Regions from separate parts of the Streptantibioticus cattleyicolor NRRL 8057 genome, predicted to be linked through region 1. Evidence: predicted binding sites of a transcription regulator. Region 1 holds the regulator's gene; each other region holds the start of a gene.

Region 1 (2,267 bases):
CCGCCGCGCAGGTGGGTGATGCCGCGCTGGTGCAGCGGGATCGACTGGCCGGACTGGGTGCCGGGCCGGATGTCCACCTCCTCCAGGCCGTCCAGCGTCTCCAGCGGCACCTTGGTGCCGAGCGCGGCGGCCGTCATGGGGATGGTCACCGTGCAGTGCAGGTCGTCGCCGCGCCGCTGGAAGACCTGGTGCGGCAGCTCGCGGATCTCCACGTACAGGTCACCGGCGGGGCCGCCGCCGGGGCCGACCTCGCCCTCGCCGGCCAGCTGGATGCGGGTGCCGTTGTCCACACCGGCCGGGATCTTGACGGTGAGGGTGCGCCGGGACCGGATCCGGCCGTCGCCGGCGCACTCCGGGCACGGGGTCGGCACCACGGTGCCGAAGCCCTGGCACTGCGGACACGGCCGGGAGGTCATCACCTGGCCGAGGAAGGAACGGGTCACCTGGGAGACCTCGCCCCGGCCGCGGCACATGTCGCAGGTCTGCGCCGCGGTGCCCGGGGCGGCGCCCTCACCGGCACACGTGGTGCAGGTGACGGCGGTGTCGACCTGGATCTCCTTGGTGGTGCCGAAGGCCGCCTCGTCCAGCTCGATCTCCAGCCGGATCATCGCGTCCTGGCCGCGCCGGGTGCGCGAACGCGGGCCGCGCTGGGACGCCGTGCCGAAGAAGGCGTCCATGATGTCGCTGAAGTTGCCGAAGCCCGCGCCGAAGCCGCCGGCGCCCGCGCCGCCGGCCCCGCCGGAGGCGGACAGCGGATCGCCGCCGAGGTCGTAGATCTGCTTCTTCTGCGGATCGGAGAGGACCTCGTAAGCGGCGTTGATCTCCTTGAACCGCTCCTGGGTCTTGGGGTCCGGGTTGACGTCCGGGTGGAGCTCGCGAGCGAGTCGGCGGAACGCCTTCTTGATCTCGTCCTGTCCGGCGTCACGCCGGACGCCCAGGACCGCGTAGTAGTCCGTCGCCACTTACGACTCCGCCAGGATCTGTCCGACGTACCTCGCCACTGCGCGTACCGCTCCCATCGTTCCGGGGTAGTCCATCCGGGTCGGTCCGACCACGCCCAGCCGGGCGACCGCCTCGTCGCCCGAACCGTAACCCACCGCGATGACCGATGTGGAGTTCAGGCCCTCATGCGCGTTCTCGTGACCGATTCGTACCGTTACGCCACTGTCCTTCGCCCCTTCTCCGAGGAGTTTGAGCAGGACGACCTGTTCCTCCAGGGCCTCCAGGACCGGGCGGATGGTGAGGGGGAAGTCATGGGCGAACCGCGTCAGGTTGGCGGTGCCGCCGAGCATGATCCGTTCCTCGGTCTCCTCCACCAGCGTCTCCAGCAAGGTGGCGAGCACCACGGAGACCGTCGGACGGTCGTCGTGCTCGAAGGAGTCCGGCAGGTCCTGCACGAGCGAGGGGACGTCGGTGAAGCGGCGGCCGACCACCCGGCTGTTGAGCCGGGCCCGCAGATCGGCCAGGACCGTCTCGCCGACCGGCGCCGGGCAGTCCACCAGGCGCTGCTCGACCCGTCCGGTGTCGGTGATCAGGACGAGCATCACCCGTGCGGGGGCCAGCGAGAGCAGCTCCACGTGGCGCACCGTCGAGCGGGTCAGCGACGGGTACTGCACCACCGCCACCTGCCGGGTGAGCTGGGCCAGCAGCCGTACCGTGCGGGCCACCACGTCGTCCAGGTCGACCGCGCCGTCCAGGAAGTTCTGGATGGCGCGGCGCTCGGCGGCCGACAGCGGCTTGACGCCGGCCAGCCGGTCGACGAAGAGGCGGTAGCCCTTGTCGGTCGGGATCCGCCCGGCGCTGGTGTGGGGCTGCTGGATGAACCCCTCCTCCTCCAGCACCGCCATGTCGTTGCGCACGGTGGCGGGCGACACGCCGAGCTTGTGCCGCTCGGTGAGCGCCTTGGAACCGACGGGTTCCTCGGTGCCGACGTAGTCCTGGACGATGGCGCGCAGGACTTCGAGTCTGCGTTCGCTCAGCACGCGCGCACCTCCAAGCCGTGGGTCCGACGGGTCCTTCCCCCTGGCACTCAGCCGATGCGAGTGCCAGATTCCCTGAGCCAGTGTACGGCCGGGTAGCAAGGGGTGGGCAAGGGCCGCCGCGTGCCGGACCGTTCCGCGGCGCGCGTCACGGTACCGCGCGCGGGCGCGGAGCGGCACGGTCGCCGGGCGGGACGACGTGCGTCCGGCTAGCGTGCCGGGCGTGGAGAAGACGGAGCGGGACGGGTGGGAGCGGCTGGCGCCGGGGGTCGCCCGGCGCAGGCTGGC
Region 2 (2,267 bases), 860 kb from region 1:
TTCCGCCGCGGAGGGCCGGGCGCCAGCGCAGTCAGCACCGCCGCACCACAAGAGCTACGCCTCCGAGTACGCCCGCAGTTGCTGGGCCGGATCGTGTCGCACGCCCTCCGTGGGGTACCGGCCGCCGGTCCGTGAAGAACACGACAAGTTGTGCTCGAAATCTGGGCGCCAATTGTCGTGTTGGTCGGCTATGCCCGGTCCGAGTTGCCCTGAATTCTTTATGTATTCCCGTAAAAGGGCGATCGGCTGTGTGCAGAATTCTCGTCCAATTGACCTGTTGCGCAGGGCGTCCGTGCAGATACATTCAGCCGCGGTCGACGCGTTCCGGCGCACGCCTCCTGGGTTTCCCCTGCCGCACGGCGGGCGGTTCCCGGGGGTGAGGTCTGACCCGGGTCCGCGAAGTGCGGTCCTGTGCAAGGGCCAGTAATAGGGGAGTTAGGGATGGCTCAGGGCACCGTCAAGTGGTTCAACGCGGAGAAGGGGTACGGCTTCATCGCGGTCGACGGTGGTGCGGACGTCTTCGTGCACTACAGCGCGATCCAGATGGACGGCTACCGCACCCTCGAGGAAGGCCAGCGGGTCGAGTTCGAGATCTCGCAGGGCCAGAAGGGGCCGCAGGCCGACATGGTCCGCGTCTCCGCCTAAGCGGCTGAGCCTCACGGCACCGGCCAGGCCGCGGCGGCACCGGCGGACCACCACACCGACGTAGCGAGGCGAAGGGTCCGCGCCCCACACCGGGGCGCGGACCCTTCGCCGTTCGCTTGCACTCGACTGGTCGGAGTGCTAATCATTGGCGTTAGCACTCTGACGTTGAGAGTGACAGAAGGACCGGGTCGGTGAGGTCCGTACGGCCGTCGGGAAGGAACCGGCGGACGGGCGGATCGTCCGTCGCGGGCGCCAGCGCGGTCCGGAGCAATCCGCCCCCGGGCACCACGGTGCACGGGGTACCCCCGACGTCCGGGAGGACCACTTCACATGGCCAAGATCATCGCGTTCGACGAGGAGGCGCGGCGCGGCCTTGAGCGCGGTATGAACCAGCTCGCCGACGCCGTAAAGGTGACCCTCGGCCCCAAGGGCCGCAACGTCGTCCTTGAGAAGAAGTGGGGCGCCCCCACGATCACCAACGATGGTGTCTCCATCGCCAAGGAGATCGAGCTCGAAGACCCCTACGAGAAGATCGGCGCCGAGCTGGTCAAGGAGGTCGCGAAGAAGACGGACGACGTCGCCGGTGACGGCACGACGACCGCGACCGTCCTGGCCCAGGCGCTGGTCCGCGAGGGTCTGCGCAACGTCGCCGCCGGCGCCAACCCGATGGCCCTCAAGCGTGGCATCGAGAAGGCCGTCGAGGCCGTCTCCGCCCAGCTGCTGGAGCAGGCCAAGGACGTGGAGACCAAGGAGCAGATCGCCTCCACCGCCTCCATCTCCGCCGCCGACACCCAGATCGGCGAGCTGATCGCCGAGGCCATGGACAAGGTCGGCAAGGAAGGCGTCATCACCGTCGAGGAGTCCAACACCTTCGGCCTGGAGCTCGAGCTCACCGAGGGTATGCGCTTCGACAAGGGCTACATCTCGGCGTACTTCGCCACCGACATGGAGCGGATGGAGGCCGTCCTCGAGGACCCCTACATCCTGATCGTCAACTCCAAGGTCTCCGCGGTGAAGGACCTCCTCCCGCTGCTGGAGAAGGTCATGCAGTCGGGCAAGCCGCTGCTGATCATCGCTGAGGACGTCGAGGGCGAGGCCCTGTCCACCCTGGTGGTCAACAAGATCCGCGGCACCTTCAAGTCCGTCGCCGTCAAGGCCCCGGGGTTCGGCGACCGCCGCAAGGCCATGCTCGGCGACATCGCCATCCTCACCGGTGGCACGGTCATCTCCGAGGAGGTCGGCCTCAAGCTGGAGAACGCCGGCCTGGACCTGCTCGGCCGCGCCCGCAAGGTCGTCATCACCAAGGACGAGACCACCATCGTCGACGGTGCCGGTGACAGCGACCAGGTCGCCGGCCGGGTCAACCAGATCCGCGCCGAGATCGAGCAGTCGGACTCCGACTACGACCGCGAGAAGCTCCAGGAGCGCCTCGCCAAGCTGGCCGGCGGCGTGGCCGTCATCAAGGCCGGTGCCGCCACCGAGGTGGAGCTCAAGGAGCGCAAGCACCGCATCGAGGACGCGGTGCGCAACGCCAAGGCCGCCGTCGAGGAGGGCATCGTCGCCGGTGGTGGCGTGGCCCTGCTCCAGGCGTCCAGCGTCTTCGAGAAGCTGGAGCTGGAGCT
Region 3 (2,267 bases), 2.2 Mb from region 1:
CACCAGGGTGGACAGGGCCTCGCCCTCGACGTCCTCGGCGATGATCAGCAGCGGCTTGGAGGAGCCGGCCTGGATGACCTTCTCCAGCAGCGGCAGCAGGTCGGCGATGGCCGAGATCTTGCCCTGGTGGATGAGGATGTACGGGTCCTCCAGGACCGCTTCCATCCGCTCCTGGTCGGTCACGAAGTACGGCGACAGGTAGCCCTTGTCGAACGCCATGCCCTCGGTGAAGTCGAGCTCCAGACCGAAGGTGTTGGACTCCTCGACGGTGATGACGCCGTCCTTGCCGACCTTGTCCATCGCCTCGGCGATCAACTCGCCGACCTGCTTGTCCTGCGCGGAGAGCGCGGCCACGGCGGCGATGTCGGACTTGGAGTCGATCGGCCGGGCGGTGGCGATCAGCTCGTCGGCGACGGCCTTGACGGCCGCGTCGATGCCGCGCTTGAGGGCGGACGGGGAGGCGCCGGCGGCGACGTTGCGCAGACCCTCGCGGACCAGCGCCTGGGCCAGCACGGTGGCGGTGGTGGTGCCGTCACCCGCGATGTCGTTGGTCTTGGTCGCCACCTCCTTCACCAGCTGGGCGCCGAGGTTCTCGTAGCGGTCCTCGATCTCCACCTCGCGGGCGATGGTGACACCGTCGTTGGTGATGGTCGGGGCGCCGAACTTCTTGTCGATGACGACGTTGCGGCCCTTGGGGCCGATCGTCACCTTCACCGTGTCGGCGAGCTTGTTGACACCGCGCTCCAGGGCGCGCCGAGCGTCCTCGTTGAACTTCAGGATCTTGGCCATGACTCGTGCTACCTCGTCTGTTCCTCGTCAAAAGCCCACGCCCCGGGCCCCGGTCCAACGGGACACGGAAACGGTCCGACGGGACACGGAAACCCGGGGCGGGGGTTCACGGCTGCGTATGAGTAGAGCCGGGTGACGGCCGTCCCCGGGCGACGGGGACGTGCCGTGCCGAATTCCCGGATTACTTCTCGACGATCGCGAGAACGTCGCGGGCCGAGAGGACGAGGTACTCCTCGCCGTTGTACTTCACCTCGGTGCCGCCGTACTTGCTGTAGAGCACGACATCGCCGACCTTGACGTCGAGCGGGAGGCGCTTGCCCTCCTCGAAGCGGCCCGGGCCGACGGCGAGGATGACGCCCTCCTGGGGCTTCTCCTTCGCGGTGTCCGGGATGACCAGGCCGGAGGCAGTGGTCTGCTCGGCCTCGAGCGGCTGGACCACAACGCGGTCCTCAAGCGGCTTGATGGCAACCTTGGTGCTGGCGGTCGTCACGATCCGACCTCCCCCTTCGGAGAGCTCACGGGAGTGTCTGTATTGGGGTGGCGACCTGGTAGGCCCGTCGTCGCGGGTGCCGGACCTGCCCGTCGCGGTGTCTTGGCACTCCCCGGTGGAGAGTGCCAACGCCGAGACTAGGACGCGGCTAGCACTCGGTCAAGCGGAGTGCCAACCAGAGCCTCGCGTGGCGCGAGACTCGGGGACGTTTCCGCCCCCGCCAGGACTCCGCCCCTGGCCCCCGGAACCCCGGGCGACCGGGCCGGCGCCGCACCGCCCGGGCAACCGCGCAGAATGGGGGCATGGAGACGGAGGCGTTCGCCGGGCTGCTGACGGACGAGGGGCAGGCGCTGCTCGCGGGGCTGGGGGGGTACGAGGAGGCCGGGGAGTTGGCGGTGGCGACGCGGTTGCGGCGCGAGCACCCGGCGGAGTTGGTCTCCGCGGCGCTGACCCAGGCGCGGCTGCGGCGGCGCGCGGCGGCCAAGTTCGGGGCGGACGCGGACCGGATGTACTTCACGCCCGACGGGGTGGAGCAGGCGACGCGGACCACGGTCGCCGAGCACCGGGCGGCGCGGTTCGCCCGGCTCGGGGTGGGCCGGGTGGCCGACCTGTGCGCCGGGATCGGCGGCGACGCCATCGCGCTGGCCCGCGCCGGGATCGAGGTGCTGGCGGTCGACCGGTCCCCGCTGACCTGCGCGGTGGCCCGGGCCAACGCCGAGGCGCTGGGGCTCGCCGACCGTATCGAGGTGCGCTGCGCGGACGTCACCGAGGTGGACACCGCCGGGTACGACGCGGTCTTCGTGGACCCGGCGCGCCGGGGTGGACGGGGCCGGATCTTCGACCCGGAGGCGTACTCGCCGCCGCTGTCGTGGGCGGTCGAGGCGGCCCGTACGACGTCGTTCGCGGCGTTGAAGATCGCGCCGGGCGTGCCGCACGAGGCGGTGCCGGACGACGCCGAGGCGCAGTGGGTCTCCGACCGCGGCGACGT

What was found. The regulator HrcA, encoded in region 1, represses chaperone genes, less so after heat shock. The targets are predictions, from matches to a motif close to TTNGCACTCNGNNNNNCNGAGTGCNAA.
Region 2: the regulator HrcA is predicted to act here: its motif matches at 761-787, upstream of groL (chaperonin GroEL).
Region 3: the regulator HrcA is predicted to act here: its motif matches at 1,428-1,454, upstream of groES (co-chaperone GroES).

The regions. Positions count from the first base shown of each region.
Region 1 covers NC_017586.1:1,721,703-1,723,969, forward strand. Annotated here, with positions in the region: gene dnaJ (molecular chaperone DnaJ) at 1-962, opposite strand, end outside; gene hrcA (heat-inducible transcriptional repressor HrcA) at 963-1,982, opposite strand; gene SCATT_RS07430 (MBL fold metallo-hydrolase) at 2,203-2,267, shown strand, end outside.
Region 2 covers NC_017586.1:2,583,989-2,586,255, reverse strand. Annotated here, with positions in the region: gene SCATT_RS11425 (cold-shock protein) at 442-645, shown strand; gene groL (chaperonin GroEL) at 976-2,267, shown strand, end outside.
Region 3 covers NC_017586.1:3,915,019-3,917,285, reverse strand. Annotated here, with positions in the region: gene groL (chaperonin GroEL) at 1-789, opposite strand, end outside; gene groES (co-chaperone GroES) at 971-1,279, opposite strand; gene SCATT_RS17235 (class I SAM-dependent methyltransferase) at 1,582-2,267, shown strand, end outside.